3 regions of the Geodermatophilus sp. Leaf369 genome follow, and region 1 is predicted to be linked to each of the others. Evidence: riboswitches for the same ligand, from Rfam matches in the RefSeq annotation. Region 1 holds a riboswitch; each other region holds the start of a gene.

Region 1 (6,354 bases):
TGGCCGTAGGTGCAGCCCAGGGTGTCCAGCAGCGCTGCCTGCTCGGCGCTCTCCACGCCCTCGGCGACGACGTCCAGACCCAGCCCGGTGGCCAGCCCGACGATGCTGCGCAGCAGCTGGGCCCGGCGCGGTGAGGTGGTGATGGTGGCGATGAAGGAGGAGTCGACCTTCAGGACGTCGGCCGGGAGGGTGTCCAGGCGACTCAGCGAGGAGTAGCCGGTGCCGAAGTCGTCGATCGCGACGACGATGCCCTGGGCGCGCAGGGTGTCCAGCGCGCAGACGGCCTCGGTGGACTCGGCGTCCAGCAGGCTCTCGGTCACCTCGAGCACGGTCTCGGCCGCCGGCCACCCGGTCTCGGCGAGGATCGCGCGCACGCGCTCGGGGTAGCCGGGGTCACACAGCTCCAGGCCGGAGACGTTGACGCCCAGGCGCAGCCGCCGGCCGGTGCGGGCGTACAGGTCGGCGAGCTGCCCGGTGGCGCTGCGCAGCACGTGCTCGCCGAGCGCGCCGATGAGGTGGTGCCGCTCGGCGAGGGCGATGAACTCCTCCGGCGGCACCGGGCCCACCCCGGGCCGGTTCCACCGGGCCAGGGCCTCGACGCCCAGGACAGAGTCGGTGGCCAGCTGCTGGATGGGCTGGAAGTACACGTGCACGTCCCCGGCGCGGACGGCGGCGGCCAGATCGCTCACCAGCTGGGGGACGTCGCCGCCCTCCAGCTCGCAGCGGCCGCGCCCGGCCGCCTTGGCCGCGTAGAGCGCCTGGTCGGCGCGACGCATCAGCTGGGCCGCGCTCTCCCCCGGCACGTGCTGGGCCACCCCCACCGAGAGCCGCAGGTCGGGGTGCCGGGCGCAGACGCCGCGCACCAGGGCGAGGGCCTCGGTGCCGGCCAGGCCCGGGAGCAGCAGCGCGAACTCGTCGCCGCCGTGCCGGGCCAGCACCGCTCCCGCCGGCAGTGCTGCGCTCCACGCCTCGGCGACCTGGCGGAGCACCTGGTCCCCGGCCTCGTGGCCCTGGGTGTCGTTGACCGCCTTGAACCCGTCCAGGTCCAGCAGCGCGGCCGACATCCGGACGTCGCCCCCCGCGTTCGTCAGCAGTTCCTGCATCGCCTGGTCGAAGCCGCGGCGGTTCCTCAGGTCGGTGAGTGGGTCACGACTGGCCCCCGAGGCGCGCAGCACCAGGCTGCGGGTGACCGTGCCCAGCGCGACGACCACCGCCTGGAGGGCCAACGCGGTGGGCAGGGCGACGTCGCCCTGCACGTGGAGGGAGAGTGTCGCGGCCACCAGGGCGCCCACCAGGTAGGCGGTGCCGACGACGAGGCTGAAGAACAGGTAGCCGACCACGACCACGAACGACATCAACGCGGCGACCACCAGCGCACTGGCCGCGTCCGGCGCCAGCACGACGGCGACGGCGATCAGGACCACCGCGGAGCTGATCGCGACGTGGAAGGCCCAGCGCGGCCAGCCCCGCGCCCACCGGTGGACGACGACCGCGCAGGCGAAGGCCGTGGCGGACAGCGTCAGGAGTGCGACCTCCTGGGCGCCGCGGGTGTCCGCGCCCCAGGTGATGAGCAGTCCGGCCAGCCCGCCGACGACGTAGAAGACGGCGATGGTGCCCGCCATCGCCCGGGGCGTGGCGACCTCGGGCGTGCGGAGCAGCTTCACCGACCCATTTCAGCACCGATCCGGTTCCGCGCCGGGGATGTCAGCGCGGTTCCCCCGGCAGGGTGACGACTGTCGCTACAGCACCCGCACGGGCGCGCCCGACAGCCAGGCCGCGACGTCGGCGACGGCGTCGCGCCAGAAGACCTCGTAGGTGCGCTCGGTGACGTAGCCCAGGTGCGGGGTGAGGACGGCGCGGCGCAGCTCGCGCAGCGGGGAGTCCACCGGCAGCGGCTCGGTGTCGTAGACGTCGAGACCGGCGCCGTGGATCGACCCGTCCCGGAGTGCCGCGACGAGGGCGGCCTCGTCGACGATCGGCCCGCGGCTGGTGTTGACCAGGATCGCGGTCGGCTTCATCAGCGCCAGCTCGGGTGCACCGAGGAGCCCACGGGTGCGGTCGGAGAGCTTGAGGTGGATCGAGACGACGTCCGCCGTGCGCAGCAGCTCGTCCCGCTCGACCCGGCGGACGCCGACCTCGGCGGCGCGATCGTCGGTGAGGTTCTGGCTCCACGCGACGACGTTCATGCCGAAGGCCTGCCCGACCCGGGCGACCGCCGAGCCGAGGTTGCCCAGCCCGATGACGCCGAGGGTGGCGCCGGCGAGGTCGCGGCCGACGGTGTGCTGCCAGCCGCCGGCCCGCATCGAGGCGTCCTCGACCGGGACGTTGCGGGCGACGGCGAGGATCAGCGCCCAGGTCATCTCGGCAGTGGCCGGCCCGTGCGCGCCGGTGCCGGTCACCGCGACGCCGAGATCTCTCGCCGCGTCGAGGTCGATGGCGGCGTTGGCCGCGCCGGTGGTGACCAGCAGGCGGAGGTCGGTGAGCCGCTCGAGCACCTCGCGGGGGAAGGCGGTGCGCTCACGCATGGCGACGACGACGTCGAAGCCGCGGAGCCTCGCCACGAGGGCGTCGGGATCAGCGACGTGGTCGGCGAACGCGACCACCTCTGCCTCGACTGGCAGCGTCGACCAGTCGGCGAAGCGGGCGGCGGCGGACTGGTGGTCGTCGAGGAGCGCGATGCGGTGCACGTGCTCCGGTCTACTCCCGGTCAGCCCCAGCTGCCTGCCCGGGCCGCCGCGGTGTTGGGGTCCTCGTCGACCAGCCGCCACCAGTGACCCCCGACCACGGACTCCTCGTCGCCGTCCTCCCCCGGGTCACCCCGGCGGACGGCGACGCCCATCGACGTGACCACCAGTGCCGCGAGCCCGCAGAACAGCCAGACCGTCGCGATCCCGGCCAGCGCGGGCACGAAGCCGCCGACCAGCAGCGGCGTGAGCACGCCGAAGAGCAGCAGGCGGGGCGAGACGGGGTCGTCTGAGGTGCGGTCGTCGGCGGTGCGGTCCACGGGGTCGGCTCCTGTCGGGGTGGTTCCGCTCGCATCGGCTCGTGGCCGGTGGTTGTTGAGGCGGTCTCACCCGTCGGCGGGAGAGCAGGGGCTGGCTCCCTCACCCGGGAGCCGCACGGAGAACGCGGCCCGGTGGCCTTCGTCGGGCAGGTCGAGCAGCAGCAGGTGGTGCCGCCGGTCCAGGTGCGCGACCGGCCCGTGCCGGCGGACGAGGGCAGCCACCCGCGGGGCGTCGTGGGTGCGGACGCGGAGCAGTTGGTCGCCCGCCGCCACGACCGCGGATTCCCGGTCGACGTCCATCACGACGACGATTTCGCGGGTCTGCGCCTCAGCAGACAACCGGACCTGGATGTGGTGCGGACGGTGACCGGGGGCCTGCCGTGCGCAGTCGGCGAACGACGGCAGGTGCCGCGGGACGGCTGTGTACGGCGGCTCGAAGCGGTCGCCGCGGTGGGTGTCATCAGGCATGGGAGCCCTCTCGCCCGGGGGCGCCGTCGGGCGCCCCACCCTTGCCGACCGCGGACGCGGTCGACCCGGTCTTCTCCCGGAGGCACCTTGTGCGGAGCGAGGTTGCCGGGACAGCAAGCCGGGAGGCTGTGCGCTGTCCGCTCTGGACCTGTTTCTCAGCCTAGGACGGGGGTCCGACAGAAACGCACCCTGTGGACAAGATCATCGCGGTGGCCGCCGTTCGCGCGAGGCTGCCGGGCATGACGACACCGCCGCTGCCCACCGTCCCCGTGACCACCGACGCCGAGCTGACCGAGCGCTGGAAGGGACTGCTCACCCTGGGCGGCCAGCCCGTCCGTCGCTCGCTCTTCCTGACGTGGCTGCGAGCCGACGGCACGATGGTCCCGCTGTGCGTCCCGGTCGAGGACCTCGACGCCGAGCCCGACCGACTGGCCATCGGCAACCTGGTCCAGCTGCACGACGTCGTGGCCGAGTCCGAAGGCGCCGACCGCACCGAGCTGCACCTGGCCATGTGCCTGGAACGTCGCGGCCCGGCCGGGCTGTCCCCCGGCGACGACGCGTGGGTGTCCGCGCTGGAGTCGGTGCTGCGCCATCGGGACGGGCTGGACTGCAGCCTGCACGTGGGGAACGGGCACACGGTGGTGGTCGTGATGCCCCGTCGGTCCTGGCCAGCTGCGTGACGCGTGCCTGCCGAGTCGGTCGTGGGCCCGGAGAATGTCGGGATGGCGACCCTGCACCTGACGAACGTCCCGGAGCACGTCGTCGCGGCGTTGGAGGCGATCGCTGCGGCCGAGCAGACGACGGTGAACGCGGTTGCCGTGCGTGAGCTCGCCGCTGTGCCCGAGCCGACCGGGAGCGCCCGCCTGCTGGTGGCGCTGCCGGACACGGGGCTCTCGGCTCAGGTGCTGCTGGGCGCGATCGCCGACGGCCGACGTCCAGCCGGTGAGGGGCTCAGGTCGGCGGAGTGAGGTAGCGCTGGTGGAAGTCCCGGATCCACCGTCCCGGGGTCGTTCCGGCGATGACAGCACCCACCTCCTCCAGGGTCCTCCGCTCGTAGGTGAGTGCGTCCGACAGGAGCTCGCGGTAGCGCACGTCGGCCGAGACGACCGCCGGGTTGGTGGCGGGTGCCAGGACGACGAACCTCGTCGCGGCCACACGGTCCGGGGCGTCGCCGACCATGGACAGGGCCAGCAGGTGGTCCAGCCACAGCTGGCGCAGCGGCAGGGCACGCAGTGCGGGTGCCTCGGGGTCGGTGAAGACCCCGGACTCTCGGGCGACCTCGCCGTACCGGTCCGACCGGGGTGGACCGGGATCCTGGGTCAGGTCTTCGTGGTACTTCACCTCGATGCCCACGCACGTCGGTCGCCCGGCGGCGTCGACGGCCCGAATGGCGACGTCGAACGCCGAGCGGTTCCCCAGGAACCGGTCGTCCCCTCGACCCGGGGACCACTCAAACTCGATCGTCGTCACGGTGCGCACGAGGTCCGGCCACAGCAGGCGGCACACCGACGTCGCCAGGTCCAGGTCGGCGGCCAGCTCGGCGAACAGGTTGAACGCCAACGGCTGCGACGACAGCATGTTCTCGTAGACACGGGGTGCGCTGATCAGGGCACCCGGCCGGGTCCGCGCCCGCTCGACCGCTGCGGCGACTGTTCGGGTGAGGAAGTTGCTCGTCGTGTCCCCGGCCGGCAGCAGCGATCCCAACGGCCGGCCCTGGTGGTCACCGGCTGGCAGGCCGAGGTGTTCGCGCCACCGGGCCTGCCGGAGCCGGAGCTCGCTCTGCCAGGGTCGGTCCGAGGAGACGAGGACGTCGGCTGCTGCCAGCGCCCCGGGGTCGGACGAGGTCATGGACGCACCCTCGCGATCAGTGCGCGGGTCGCATCCGACCCGCGTAGTCGGTGCGCGACGGCGTCCCCGCCGACGCGCTGGATCAGGTCGAGGTCCCCGCAGACCACCAGCAGGTCCCGGGCCCGGGACAGCCCGACGTAGAGCATCTCCCGGGCCCGCGCCTCATCGCGGAACCCGTTGACCGCCAGCACGACCGCCGGCCGCTCCAGGCCCTTGAACCCGAGCACGTGGCCGTAGAAGAGGTCCTCGTCGTCCCAGTAGGAGGCCCAGTAGGCGTCCTGCCCGGCGGCCTGGCGCTCGGCCTGGACCGGGTGTCGGCGGTAGGTCGTCAGCAGCGCCAGCGCCTCCGGGGGCCAGCCCTCGTCGAGCAGCTCCTCGGCAACGCCGTCTGCGGCGTCGACGGCGTCGTCGGTCGCGCACGGCACGAAGCGGACGGGCGCACCGGTCCCGCCCAGCAGCCTCATCTGCGCCGGCGCCAGGCTGGAGAACGTGCCGCCGATCTGCTTGGTGTTCCGCAGGTTCTCGTTGAGGTCGTAGGTGCCGAGCTCGACGGTGGGGCGGCCCTGCCGGGCGAAGACGCGCTGGCCCTCGTCGGCGAACACGTAGAGGCAGCCGCCGTCGGGGTCGCGCAGCGAGGCGAGCACCGCCGGCCACCAGGACTGGTCGAAGTCCTGGGCCTCGTCGACGACAATCGCGTCGAAGCGCTCCTCGGACGGCAGCGCGGAGGCCAGCTGGACCATCTGCTGCGGCAGCCGCTCCTCCCAGTAGGGACTGTCGTCGTCGGTGCCCCGTTCGACGCCCCACCGGATGCCGAGCGCGTGGAACTCCCCCACGTAGGCCGGTTGCTGCTTGGGCGGCAGCAGGGCCACGCGGCGGCGGAGGAACTCGGCCAGGCCGCGGGAGTAGCAGAGCAGCGCGACCCGCTGACCCGCGGCGGTCAGCCGTCGGGCCTTCTCCACCGCCAGCCAGGTCTTGCCCGACCCCGCGCCACCGCGGATCTCGACCCGGTCGTGGGACTCGCAGAAGTCCAGCAG
Region 2 (6,354 bases), on a different contig from region 1:
TGATGGTCACCACCGAGAGCGAGCACGGCCAGATCGTCCGGGCGCTGGCCGCCGGCGCCCACGAGTACGTGATCAAGCCGTTCACCGCCGACGCGATCGGCGACAAGCTCGCGCTGCTGGGTCTGCTGCCGCACGGCGTCCCGGCGTGAGCGCGCCGATCGCCACCCTGCTCGACGACGAGACCGTCAACGCCGTCGCCGCCGAGGTGTGGAGCGCCCTGGTCGGCGAGGACGAGGTGCTCGTCCCCGGCGACGGCCCGGTCGCCGACGGCCGCAGCGCCTGGGTGGGCGTCGAGGGCCCGTGGTCCGGGCTGGTCGTGCTGACCTGCTCGGCGTCGGCCACCGACGACCTCACCCGGGCGGTGCTGCAGCTGGCACCGGCCGAGGAGCTCGCCGACGAGGACGTCGACGACGTGCTGCGCGAGCTGGCCAACATCCTCGGCGGGAACGTGAAGTCCCTGCTCCCCGGCCCGTCGACGCTGGGGCTGCCGCAGACCGGCACGCCCCCGCAGCCGGGCACCGACGTCCGACCGGTCGGCGCCACCTGGCGCGGCCACCCGCTCACCATCACCGTCCAGGGCGCCACGGAGGCCCCTGTGCACCACCCCACCACGGAGGTCACGCCATGAAGATCCTGGTCGCCGACGACAGCCGTGTCATGCGGCAGATCGTCATCCGCACCCTGCGCCAGGCCGGTTGGGACGACGTCGACGTCGTCGAGGCCGTCGACGGGGCCGACGCCCTGGTCAAGATCGCCGAGGAGGACCCCGACCTCGTGCTCTCGGACTGGAACATGCCCGAGATGACCGGCATCGACTGCCTGCGCGAGCTGCGCGCCCGCGGGTCGGCGGTGCCCTTCGGCTTCGTCACCTCGGAGGGCTCCCCGGAGATGCGGGAGACCGCCGCCGAGGCCGGTGCGCTGTTCCTCATCGCCAAGCCCTTCACCGCCGACACCTTCCGCGACCAGCTCGGGTCGGTGCTCGCGTGACCGCCGTGCTCGGGACGGCCCTGCCCACCGCCAAGGACGTCCGCGACCTGCTCACCGGCCTGCTCGGTCGCGACGTGACCGTGGCGCCCGGTGCCCCGGTCACCCCGACGCCGTCCCGGCCGGCTGCGGTCGCCGTCTACGTCGACCCGACGTCCTCGCTGACCGCGGTCTGCCTGGTCGACCTGCCGCTGGCCGCCTGGTGCGCCGGCGCGCTGGCACTGCTCCCCAAGGGCGGCCTGGAGGACGCGGTCGAGGAGGGCGAGCTGTCGGACATGCACCTGGAGGTGCTGCACGAGGTGGTCAACGTGGCCGCCGCGCTGCTCAACGCCGGCGGGGTCACGCACTCCAAGCTGGACCGGCTGATCGCCCCGGGCGAGGCTCTGCCGGCCGACGTCGCCGTGCTGACCGGCTCCACCAACCGGCTCGACCTGGCCGTCACCGTCGCCGGCTACGGCCCGGGCGCGCTGTCGGTGGTCCTCGCCTGAGCGTCCCGCCCGGGTCCGGGGCCTAGTGCCCCAGGCTCGGGCGGACGACGTCGTAGCGGTCGCCGAGCTGCTCGACCAGTGCCAGGAAGAGCCGGTGGCCCTGGACCTGGTGGGTCTCGCGGGCCGACGGCGGGTCCCAGCCCGACAGCTCGTCCTGGTGCTTCGTCCAGTGGCCGACCCAGGCGCGCAGTGCCTCGGTCAGGTCGGGGGAGACACCGAGCTCGACCGGGTCCAGGGCCTCGCCCTTGCCCGAGCCGGACCACAGCGGGTACGGGGAGGAGTGGTCGGCGAACAGCCGGACCACGGGTCGGGCCTCGGGGGTGGTCACCGCGCTGACGGTAGACCCCCGGCGGGGGCGGCCAACAGCTCCCGGACCAGCGCACCGACCGCCTCGACCTCGACCAGGAAGCCGTCGTGGCCGTACGGGGAGGGGACCACCCGCAGCGGTACCCCGAGGCCGTCGGCCACCCGCTGCTGCTCGGCGACCGGGTAGAGCCGGTCGCTGTCGATGCCACCGACCACCGCGGTCGCGGTGACCCGGGCCAGGGCGGCCTCCACGCCGCCGCGGCCGCGGCCGACGTCCCAGGTGTTCATCGCCTCGGTGAGCACCACGTAGCTGCCGGCGTCGAACCGGGCGGCGAGCTTGGCGGCGTGGTGGTCCAGGTAGCTGGCCACGGCAAACCGCCCGTCGGGCTGGACGACGGTGGAGAACCGGGTCTCCAGCTCCTCGGCGCTGCGGTAGGTCAGGTGCGCGATCCGCCGGGCCGTGCCGAGCCCGGCGACCGGGCCCTCGCCGGCCGCGTAGTCCCCGCCGGCCCACCGCGGGTCGGTGGTGACCGCGGTCTGCTGGGTGGTCTGGGTGCCGATCTGGTCGGCGGTGGCCACCGCGCCCGAGGCCAGGAAGAACAGCCGCTCGACCCGGTTCGGGTGCGCGACCGCCCACTCCAGGGCCCGCATGCCGCCCATCGACCCGCCGATCACGGCCGACCAGCGGTCCACCCCGAGCGCCTCGGCCAGCCGGCGCTCGACGGCGACCTGGTCGGCGATGGTGACCGCGGGGAAGCGCGACCCCCATGGCCGGCCGTCCGGCGCGGTCGACGACGGGCCGGTGGTGCCCTGGCAGCCGCCCAGCACGTTCGCGCAGACGACGAACCGGTCGGCCAGCGGGGCGCCGTCGCCGATCAGGCCGTCCCACCAGCCCGGGGTCGGCTGGCCGGGCCCGGTGGGGCCGACGACGTGGCTGTCCCCGGTGAGTGCGTGCTCGACGAGCACCGCGTTGGACCCGTCGGCGGCGAGGGTCCCCCACGTCTCGTAGGCGACCCGGACGGCGGGCAGGGCGCCCCCGCGCTCCAGGTCCAGCGGGCCCAGGTCCAGGAACTGCCGGTCACCGGACGGGTCGCCCTCGACCCACCCGCCGGACCGGAGGGGGGTCCGGGACGAGGTCTCCCGGACCCCCGTCACCTCAGGCTGCCTTCGCGGCGCGGAAGCCGGCGTCGAGGTCGGCGAGGATGTCCTCGATCCCCTCCAGGCCGACGGCCAGGCGCACCAGGCCCGGGGTGACACCGGTGGTGACCTGCTCCTCCGGGGTCAGCTGCGAGTGCGTGGTGGACGCCGGGTGGATGACCAGGCTGCGCACGTCGCCGATGTTGGCCACGTGGCTGTGCAGCTCCAGGGCCTCCACGAACGCCTTGCCGGCCGCGACGCCCCCGACGATCTCGAAGGCCAGCACGGCACCGGTGCCCAGCGGGGCGTACTTCCTGCCCGCCTCGTACCAGCGCGAGGAGGGCAGCCCGGCGTAGTGCACCGACTCCACCTCCTCGCGGGTCTCCAGCCACTCGGCGACCTTCTGCGCGTTGGCGATGTGCCGCTCCATGCGCAGCGACAGGGTCTCGATGCCCTGCACCACGAGGAAGGCGTTGAACGGCGAAATGGCCGGGCCGAGGTCGCGCAGCAGCTGCACCCGGGCCTTGAGCGCGAACGCCGGTGCACCGAGGTCGGCGTAGACCACGCCGTGGTACGTCGGGTCGGGGGTGGTGAAGCCGGGGTGCTTGCCCGCGGTCCAGTCGAAGTTGCCGCTGTCGACGATCACGCCGGCCACGGCCGTGCCGTGCCCGCCCAGGTACTTCGTCGCCGAGTGCACGACGACGTCGGCGCCGAACTCGATGGGCCGGATCAGGAAGGGGGTGGCGACGGTGTTGTCCACGATCAGCGGGACGCCGTTGCGGTGGGCGACCTCGCTGACCGCGGAGATGTCCAGCACGTCGCCCTTGGGGTTGCCGATCGTCTCGGCGTAGAAGGCCTTGGTGTTGTCCTGGACCAGCGACTGCCAGGCCTGCGGGTCGTCGGGGTCCTCGACGAAGGAGACGGTGATGCCCATCTTCGGCAGCGAGTGGTGCAGCAGGTTGTACGTGCCGCCGTACAGGGAGGCGGAGGCCACGACGTGGTCGCCGGCCTCGGCCAGGTTGAGGATCGACAGCGTCTCCGCAGCCTGCCCCGAGGACACCGCCAGGGCGGCTACGCCGCCCTCCAGGGACGCCACGCGCTGCTCCAGCGCGTCCTGCGTCGGGTTCATGATCCGGGTGTAGATGTTGCCCATCTCGGCGAGGGCGAACAGGTCCGCGGCGTGCTGGCTGTCGCGGAACTGGTAGCTCGTGGTCGCGTAGATGGGCAGTGCGCGGGCGCCGGTGGTGGGGTCGGGGCTCGTGCCGGCGTGGATCTGCCGGGTCTCGAAGCTCCAGCCGCTGGGGTCGGTCATGGCCACGTCCTCCTGTGTCGGGAGGCCCGGGCGAGCGGGCGCTCCGTCGGTTGCGCGGACGGCGGGCGCCGTCCACACCGGCTCTTCCCCTGGAGCACCGCAGACGGAGTAGCGGTTGCCGGGCAGCCAGCCAGGTGCTTGTCGCTGCCTCTCGTGAGCCGTGCCGATCGTAGGACGCCCGGGCGGGGCCTGCACCCGTGGGCTCAGTCCAGGTCGGTCCGGTGCCCCAGGGCCTGCGCGGTGGCGGTGATCTCGGCGTGGTCGACGGCCCGGACGACGACCAGCGGGTGTGCGTCGTCGTCCTCGTGCAGGTGCACCAGGCAGAGCCCGGCGGGGGCGAGCACCGCATCGGCCGCCCGCACCGCGGTGGGCACGTCGCCGTCGGTGTCGGTGACCGGGCCCAGGTCGACCCTGGCGCGGACCACCCGGGGCAGCGCGGCGAGGGCCTCGGCGAGCTCCTCGCCCTGGTCGCCGGGGTCGAGGTAGGCCAGCGCGCCGGCGTCGTCCAGGCCGTCGATCAGCGCGACCCACGGGTCGACGTCGGCCGGGTCGGTGGGGGCCAGCGGGCTGCCGGCCCGGGCCGCCAGGTAGCCGGCGGGGTCGAGCAGCGCCTGCCGGACGGCGGGCCAGAGGTGCTCGTCGTCGTCGAGCAGGGCGCACAGGCGTTCCCAGCGCGCGGCCACGGCGGGGTCGGCGGGTGCGGGCACCCGACCGACGCTAGCCCCCGCCGGGTCAGGCGGGAACGCCCACCGGCGAACCGGCCAGAGCCGCGTACCGGCCGCCGTGGGCGACCAGCTCGTCGTGGCTGCCCTGCTCGACGACCCGGCCGTGGGCCAGCACCGCGATGGTGTCGGCGTCCCGGACGGTGGACAGCCGGTGGGCGATGGTGATCGTCGTCCGGCCGCGGGCGACCTCGTCCAGCGCGGCCTGCACGGCGCGCTCGGTCTCGTTGTCCAGCGCGCTGGTGGCCTCGTCGAGCACCAGCACCCGGGGGTCGCGCAGCAGCGTGCGGGCGATGGCCAGCCGCTGCTTCTCCCCGCCGGAGAACCGGTGCCCGCGAGCGCCGACGAGGGTGTCGTAGCCGTCGGGCAGCGCCGCGATCACTGCGTGCACCTGGGCCCGGCGGGCGGCGTCCTCGATCTCGGCGTCGGTGGCGTCGGGCTTCGCGTACCGGAGGTTCTCCCGGATCGTGGTGTGCAGCAGGTAGGTCTCCTGGCTGACCACGCCGACCACCCGGGCCAGCTCGGCCAGCGACAGGTCGCGGACGTCGACGCCGTCGATGGTCACCCGCCCCGCGGTCACGTCGTTGAGCCGGCTGACCAGCGAGGCCAGCGTGGTCTTGCCCGATCCGGTCTCCCCGACCAGGGCCAGCGTGCTGCCCGCCGGGACGACGAGGTCGACGTCGGTGAGCGCCGGCCGCCCGGGGTCGCCGTAGTGGAAGCCGACGTGCTCCAGCCGGACCTCACCGCGTGCCGCGGCGAGGGTCTGCGGCGTCTCGGGGTCGGCGATGTCCACCGGCAGGTCGAGGTACTCGAACACCCGGCTGAACAGGGCCATCGAGCTGGTCAGCTGCACGCCGACGTCGAGCAGGCCCATGAGCGGGCGGAACAGCGTGCCCTGCAGCGCGGTGAAGGCGACCAGGGTGCCGATCGTCATCCCGCCCGAGGTCGCCGGCAGCCCGGCGAACAGGTAGATCAGCGCGGGGATGCCGGCGAAGACGATGCTCATGGTGGCCATCCGCCAGCGACCGGCGAGCTGGGAGCGCACCTCGAGGGCGACCAGGTCGGCCGAGGTGTCGGCGAAGCGGGCGGACTGTGCCGGACCGGTGCCCAGGGTCTTGCCCAGCTGGACGCCGGAGATAGACAGGCCCTCCTCGACCTGGGTCTGCATGTCGGCCATCCGGCGCTGGCGGGCGGCGGTGACCTCGCGGCGCATCAGCGCGACCCGGCGGGTCAGCCAGATCGCCGGCGGCAGCACGACGAGGGAGAGCAGGGACAGCCGCCAGCTCAGCGCGGCCATCGCGACCGCGGTGCCGACGACGGTGGTGGCGTTGGACGCCAGGCTCGTCGCGGTGGAGGTGACCACCGACTGCATGGAGCCGATGTCGTTGGTCAGCCGGGACTGCAC
Region 3 (6,354 bases), on a different contig from region 1:
CGGCGGCCCCGGCGACCGCCCCCAGGTAGTCCAGGGTGGGGCGTCGCCGGAGCGCGGCGGCGTTGTGCCCGCGGTCGGTGGTGGCCGGCCCGACGTCCCGGCTGTCGCCGCGGGTGGGCAGGAACCAGTGCACCTCCACGGTCAGCGGTCCCCGGCCGGGGGGCGGGCGGCGGCGAAGGTCGTCGTCCGCCGCAGCCGGAAGCCCAGCGACTCGTACAGCCCGATCGCCCCGGTGTTGCTGGCTGCCGCGTGCAGGAACGGGGTCTCGCCGCGGGCCCGGATGCCGTGCGCCACGGCGTGCACCAGCCGGGTGCCCAGGCCCTGGCCGCGGTGGTCGGGGTCGGTGCACACCGCGCTGATCTCGGTCCAGCCGGGCGGGTGCAGTCGCTCCCCGGCCATCGCCACCAGCGCACCGCCGCGGCGGATGCCCAGGTAGGTGCCCATGGTGTGGGTGCGCGGCAGGAACGGGCCCGGCCGGGTGCGCTCGACCAACGCCAGCATCTCCGGGACGTCGGCGTCGCCCAGCAGCACCGCCTCCTCGTCGGGGGCGGCCACCACCCCGGCGTCCACGAGCTGGACCCCGGGCACCGAGTACACCGTCGCCCAGTCCGCCGGCGGCGGACTCGTGGCACCGGCGAGAGGGACGACGCCACCCGGGCCGACCAGCGCCGCGGCGTCCGCCCAGTCCTGGTCCGTGGTGTCCGCGGGCATCGCCAGGAACGGCGAGACGTCGGTCGGGTAGCGCACCACCCGGCCCACCCGCTCGGCGAAGGCGGCGTGCGGCCCGTGCAGGGACGCCCAGGCCGGGGCGTCCAGCACGTGGGTGGTGGTCGTGGTCAGGACGCCACCGCCGACTCCCCGCCGGTGCGGCGCAGCGGCAGGCCGAGGTGCTCGCGCAGCGTGGTGCCCTCGTAGTCGGTGCGGAAGACGCCGCGCTCCTGCAGCAGCGGCACCACCTGGTCGACGAAGGGCCCCAGCCCGCCCGGGGTGATGTGCGGGGCGAGCACGAACCCGTCGCTGGCGTCGGCCTGGACGAACTCGTCGATGGTCGCCGCGACCGTGGCCGGGGTGCCGATGAAGGACTGCCGGCCGGTCACCTCGACGATCAGCTCGCGGGTGGTCAGGCCCTCGGCCTCGGCCGTCGCCCGCCACTCGTTCGCCGTGGCCACCGGGTCGCGGTGCATGCGCACGCTGGCCCGGCCCTTGGCGATGGTGTTCTCCCCGACCAGCGGGTCGACGGCGGGCAGCGGGCCGTCGGGGTCGTGCGCGGACAGGTCGCGGTTCCACAGCTGCTCGAGGAACTTGATCGCCGTCGCGGGGGACACCTGCGCCAGCCGCACCTCCTGGGCGAGCTCGGCGGCCTCGGCCTCGGTGTCGCCGAGCACGAAGGTGGCCGCCGGCATGATCAGCAGCTCCTCGCGGGTGCGACCGAACCGGGGGAGCCGGCCCTTCACGTCGGCGTAGAACGCCTGGCCGGCCTCCAGCGTGCTGTGCCGGGAGAAGATCACGTCCGCGGACGCGGCGGCGAAGTCCCGGCCCTCGTCGGAGTCCCCGGCCTGGAAGACCACCGGCCGGCCCTGCGGGCTGCGGGGGACGTCGAACTGCCCGCTGATGTCGAAGAACCGGTCGCGGTGGGCGAAGGCCCCGGGGTGCGGCTCGGCCAGGAACCGACCGCTCTCCTGGTCGGCCAGCACCTCGTCGCCCCGCCAGGCGTCGAACAGCTCGTGCGCGGTCGCCAGGAAGGACTTCGCCCGGTCGTACCGGTCGTCCTGGGCCAGGAAGCCGCCGCGGCGGAAGTTCTCCCCGGTGAAGGCGTCCCACGAGGTGACCACGTTCCACGCCGCCCGGCCGTCGGAGAGGTGGTCGAGGCTGGCGAACTGCCGGGCCACCTCGTAGGGCTCGTTGAAGGTGGAGTTGATCGTGCCGGTCAGCCCGATCCGCTCGGTGACCGCGGCCAGCGCCGCCAGCACGGTGAAGGTGTCGGGCCGACCGACGACGTCGAGGTCGTAGATGCGGTCGTTCTGCTCGCGCAGCCGCAGGCCCTCGGCGAGGAACAGGAAGTCCAGCTTCCCGCGCTCGGCGATCTGGGCGAACTCGCGGAAGGACTCGAACTCGACGTGGCTGCCCGAGGCCGGGTCGCTCCACACGGTGGTGTTGTTGACGCCGGGAAAGTGCGCGGCGAGGTGGATCTGCTTGGGCATCGCGGGGCTCCTCAGGCGTGGGCGTAGCGGTTGGCGGGGCGGCCCAGACCGAGCAGCCCGCGCAGGGTGTCGGCCTCGTAGCCGGTGCGGAACAGGCCGCGGCGCTGCAGCTCGGGCACGAGGCCCCGGGTGACCTGGCGCAGGTCGTGCGGCAGGGTCGCCGGCCGCAGCCGGAAGCCGGTGAGCCCGGCCTGCTGCCACTCCGCGAGCAGGTCGGCCAGCTGGGACGGCGTCCCGGTGAACACGTGGGCATCGCTGGTGAACGGGGTGCCGGCGCGCTCGTCGAGGCGGGCCAGCCGCTCGCGGGCGGTGGTCTCGTCGTCGTCCAGCACGACCACGAGGTCGCCGAACACGTGCACGGTCTCCTCGGCGCGGCCGGCCGCGGCCTGCTCCTCGCGGACGGCGGTGACCAGCCGGGCGGCGTCCGCGGCGTCGGTCGGGGTGACGAAGCCGAGGTCGGCGGAGCGGCCGATCAACCGCCACGGCACCTGCGCGTGGCCCAGCGCCGCGACCACGGGCTGGCCCTGCGGCGGCCGCGGGGTGATCGAGGGGCCGCGGACGGAGAAGGACCGCCCCTCGAAGTCCACGTAGTGCAGCTTGTCCACGTCGACGAAGCGGCCGGTGGCGGCGTCCCGGATCTCGGCGTCGTCCTCCCAGCTGTCCCAGAGCCGGCGGAGCACCTCGACGTACTCGGCGGCCTCGTCGAACAGCTCGGTGACCAGCGGCCCGGTGGCCGCGCTCGCCCGGTCGACCGGCGGGAGCTCCCGGCGGCCGAAGTGCCCGGCGGTGTCGGGTCGGGCGGCCACCTGGACGCGGACGCCGGCCCGGCCGGTGCTCACGTAGTCCAGCGTGGCGATCGCCTTGGACAGGTGGAAGGGCTCGGTGTGGGTGACCACGGCGGTCGGCAGGAACCCCAGGTGCCGCGTGGTGGGCGCGACCCGGGAGGCGACGAGCACCGCGTCCAGCCGGCCGCGCACCCGGTCGGTGCGGTCGTCCGGGGTGAACGGGTCGTCGGACTGCAGGTTCAGCGCGTCCTCGATGGTCACCGCGTCGAGGAGGCCGGCCTCGGCCTCGGCGGCGAGGTCGACCCAGTACCCGGCGCGCAGCAGCTCGCGGGGGCGGGCGTCGGGCTCGCGCCAGGCGGCGGGGTGCCAGCCGGCGCCGTCCAGGGCGGCGACCAGGTGGAGGGGGGTGGGGGTCATGTCGTCTCCGGTTCGGCTGGGCGCGCCCCGGGCAGCGGGGGGCGTCCCCCGGCCGGTGGGCGGGCGACGGTCTTCGGTGGCACAGGGCTCTCCTCGTGCGGCGTCCACGCTTGCGGAGGGGTGGCCTCCGCCGGGTCATCACCTGGGGCACCCCGCCGTGAAGGAGGGTTGCCGGTCAGCGAGCCAGGGCTTGTCGCTGACGCTCTCGACCGGCTCCGACGCTAACCACGCCCGGGGCCGCTGTCCACTTTCTCCACCGGACTGGTGGGGAATGCAGTGCGCGGGTGGGCGGGATCGACGGTCTGGGACCGGACTGGCCTCCGATCCGCAGGTCGCAGGCCGGTGAGAACCCCCTCACACAAAGCGCACCGGGTTTGTGGGGATTGCTCACAGGCGTGCACCATGGCGACCGTGCACCGGCCCTTCCTGACGCGCGATCTCGCCGTCGACCACGCCGGCACCGCCAGCTGGCTCTGTCGCTGACCCACCCCGACCGCTGAGGTCGGAGCCCGACCGGTGCGCGTCTGCCACCGCGTCGGGTGCGTGCTGCTGCCCGGCCACCCCACTGCGAGGAACCACGCCCGTGATCGAACTGAACGACGTCCGCAAGGTCTTCCCGGCCGCCCGTGGCGGCCAGGAGGTCGTCGCGCTCGACGGCGTCGACCTGTCCGTCCCCGCCGGGGACTTCGCCGGCGTGGTCGGCCCCTCCGGGTCGGGCAAGAGCACGCTCATCCGGCTGGTGAACCTGCTCGAGCGGCCCACCTCCGGGTCGGTCACCGTCGACGGGCGGGTGCTCACGGACCTCTCCGCCGACGAGGTGCGGAAGGCCCGCACCTCGATCGGGATGGTCTTCCAGCACTTCGAGCTCATGGACTCCCGCACGGCCGCGGAGAACGTCGAGCACCCGCTGGAGCTGGCCGGGGTCGGTCGGGCCGAGCGGCGCCGCCGGTCCGGGGAGCTGCTGGACCTGGTCGGGTTGAGCGAGCGGGCCGCGGCCCGGCCCGGCCAGCTCTCCGGCGGGCAGAAGCAGCGGGTGGCGATCGCCCGCGCCCTTGCTGCCCGGCCCACCGTGCTGCTCTGCGACGAGGCCACCTCGGCCCTGGACCAGACCAGCACCACCGGGGTGCTGGAGCTGCTGCGGCGGGTCCGCGACGAACTCGGCCTCACCGTCCTGCTCATCACCCACGAGATGGCCGTGGTCAAGGCCGTCTGCGACTCCGCGGTGCTGCTGGAGGCCGGTCGGGTGGTCGACGGCGGCCGACTCGACGAGGTGCTGGCCCGGGGCGACTCCCCGCTGGCCGCGGCCCTGCTGCCCGCCCCGGTCGCCGACGAGAGGGAGACCGGCACCCTGGTGCGGGTCACCGTCACCGACGCGACGCCGGAGACCCGGGTGTTCCAGGCCCTGGTCGGCGGGCTCGGGCTCGACGTCGAGGTCGCCGGCGGCTCGGTGGAGACCGTCGCCGGGGGCCGGCACGGTCGCCTGCTGCTGCGGGTCACCGGCACCGACCAGAGCGGCCTGGACACCGCGCTCGAACGGTTGCGCGCCGAGGGCTCCCGGGTCGAGCGCGTCGCGGCCGGAGCGGCCCGATGAGCGACTGGTCCCGCATCTGGCCCCAGCTCCTCGACGCCACCGGCGAGACGCTCTACATGGTCGCCGTCGCCGCCGTCATCACCGTGCTGCTCGGCATCCCGCTGGGCGTACTGCTCACCGTCACCGGGCCCCGCGCGCTGGCCCCGCACCCGGTGCTGAACCGGGTGCTCGGGCTGCTGGTCAACCTGGGCCGCTCGCTGCCGTTCATCATCCTGCTGGTCCTGGTCGCCCCGCTGACCCGCGGCCTGGTCGGCACCACCATCGGCTCCACCGCGGCGATCGTGCCGCTCACCATCGGCGCCGTCCCGTTCCTGGCCCGGCTGGTCGAGACCAGCCTGCGCGAGGTCGCGCACGGCAAGGTCGAGGCCGCCCTGGCGATGGGCGCCCGCCGCCGCGACGTCGTCCGCACCGTGCTGCTGCCCGAGGCGCTGCCCTCGCTCGTCGCCGGCGTCACCGTCACCGTCGTCGCGCTGATCAGCTACTCGGCCATGGCCGGCGCCATCGGCGGCGGCGGCCTCGGCGACTTCGCCATCCGGTTCGGCTACCAGCAGTTCCGCACCGACATCACCCTGCTCACCGTCGCCCTGCTGCTCGTCGTCGTCCAGGCGCTGCAGTTCGGCGGCGACACCTGGGCGCGCCGCCTGGCGCGCCGATGACCCCCCACCTGGAGAGAACCCCCGTGCGTTCCCGTCGCCTCGCCCTGACCCTGTCCGCCCTCACCGCGACCGCCGTGCTGGCCGCCTGCGGCGGTGGGGACGCCGAGCTGTCCGCCGCCGACGAACCGCTCAGCGTCGGCGCCTCCCCGGTGCCGCACGCCGAGATCCTGCGGTTCATCGACGAGAACCTCGCCGAGGACGCCGGGCTGGACCTCGACATCGTCGAGTTCACCGACTACGTCCAGCCCAACGTGGCCCTGGACGACGGCTCCCTGGATGCGAACTTCTTCCAGACCGTCCCCTACCTGGAGGAGCAGGAGGCCACCGCCGGCTACGACTTCACCGCCCTGGAGCCGGTGCACGTCGAGCCCCTGGGCATCTACTCCGACTCCCTCACCGACCTCGCCGACCTGCCCGACGGCGCCACGGTGGCCATCCCCAACGACCCGACCAACGCCGCTCGCGCGCTGCGCCTGCTCGAGGCCAACGACCTCGTGGTGCTCGCCGACACCGGCGACGCCGCCCCGACCTCGCTGGACGTCGAGAGCAGCCCGGTCGACCTGCAGATCTCCGAGGTCGAGGCCGCCCAGGTGCCCCGCTCGCTGGCCGACGTCGACATCGCGGTGATCAACGGCAACTACGCCATCGACGCCGACCTCACCCCGGCCGAGGACGCGCTGGCGCTGGAGGAGGCCGAGGGCAAC

The links. A riboswitch is a leader RNA that binds a small molecule or an ion and turns the genes downstream of it on or off. The one in region 1 is predicted to bind S-adenosylmethionine.
Positions count from the first base shown of each region.
Region 2: linked by a shared signal. The riboswitch ahead of ASG36_RS10980 (bifunctional o-acetylhomoserine/o-acetylserine sulfhydrylase) and the one ahead of ASG36_RS18515 (hypothetical protein) in region 1 are both predicted to bind S-adenosylmethionine.
Region 3: linked by a shared signal. The riboswitch ahead of ASG36_RS10340 (LLM class flavin-dependent oxidoreductase) and the one ahead of ASG36_RS18515 (hypothetical protein) in region 1 are both predicted to bind S-adenosylmethionine.

Region 1 is NZ_LMQA01000004.1:449,822-456,175, forward strand. Features, by position in the region: gene ASG36_RS18500 (bifunctional diguanylate cyclase/phosphodiesterase) at 1-1,664, opposite strand, end outside; gene ASG36_RS18505 (D-2-hydroxyacid dehydrogenase family protein) at 1,740-2,687, opposite strand; gene ASG36_RS18510 (hypothetical protein) at 2,708-3,004, opposite strand; gene ASG36_RS18515 (hypothetical protein) at 3,071-3,472, opposite strand; SAM riboswitch class IV at 3,505-3,621, opposite strand; gene ASG36_RS18520 (hypothetical protein) at 3,712-4,152, shown strand; gene ASG36_RS22065 (antitoxin) at 4,195-4,440, shown strand; gene ASG36_RS18530 (hypothetical protein) at 4,424-5,320, opposite strand; gene ASG36_RS18535 (ATP-binding domain-containing protein) at 5,317-6,354, opposite strand, start outside.
Region 2 is NZ_LMQA01000002.1:440,472-446,825, forward strand. Features, by position in the region: gene ASG36_RS10950 (response regulator) at 1-149, shown strand, start outside; gene ASG36_RS10955 (chemotaxis protein CheX) at 146-628, shown strand; gene ASG36_RS10960 (response regulator) at 625-987, shown strand; gene ASG36_RS10965 (hypothetical protein) at 984-1,472, shown strand; gene ASG36_RS10970 (hypothetical protein) at 1,495-1,800, opposite strand; gene ASG36_RS10975 (homoserine O-acetyltransferase) at 1,797-2,933, opposite strand; gene ASG36_RS10980 (bifunctional o-acetylhomoserine/o-acetylserine sulfhydrylase) at 2,935-4,227, opposite strand; SAM riboswitch class IV at 4,269-4,386, opposite strand; gene ASG36_RS10985 (hypothetical protein) at 4,431-4,934, opposite strand; gene ASG36_RS10990 (ABC transporter ATP-binding protein) at 4,960-6,354, opposite strand, start outside.
Region 3 is NZ_LMQA01000002.1:313,410-319,763, forward strand. Features, by position in the region: gene ASG36_RS10325 (LLM class flavin-dependent oxidoreductase) at 1-139, opposite strand, end outside; gene ASG36_RS10330 (GNAT family N-acetyltransferase) at 142-819, opposite strand; gene ASG36_RS10335 (NtaA/DmoA family FMN-dependent monooxygenase) at 837-2,201, opposite strand; gene ASG36_RS10340 (LLM class flavin-dependent oxidoreductase) at 2,213-3,403, opposite strand; SAM riboswitch class IV at 3,505-3,614, opposite strand; gene ASG36_RS10345 (methionine ABC transporter ATP-binding protein) at 3,987-4,994, shown strand; gene ASG36_RS10350 (methionine ABC transporter permease) at 4,991-5,650, shown strand; gene ASG36_RS10355 (MetQ/NlpA family ABC transporter substrate-binding protein) at 5,674-6,354, shown strand, end outside.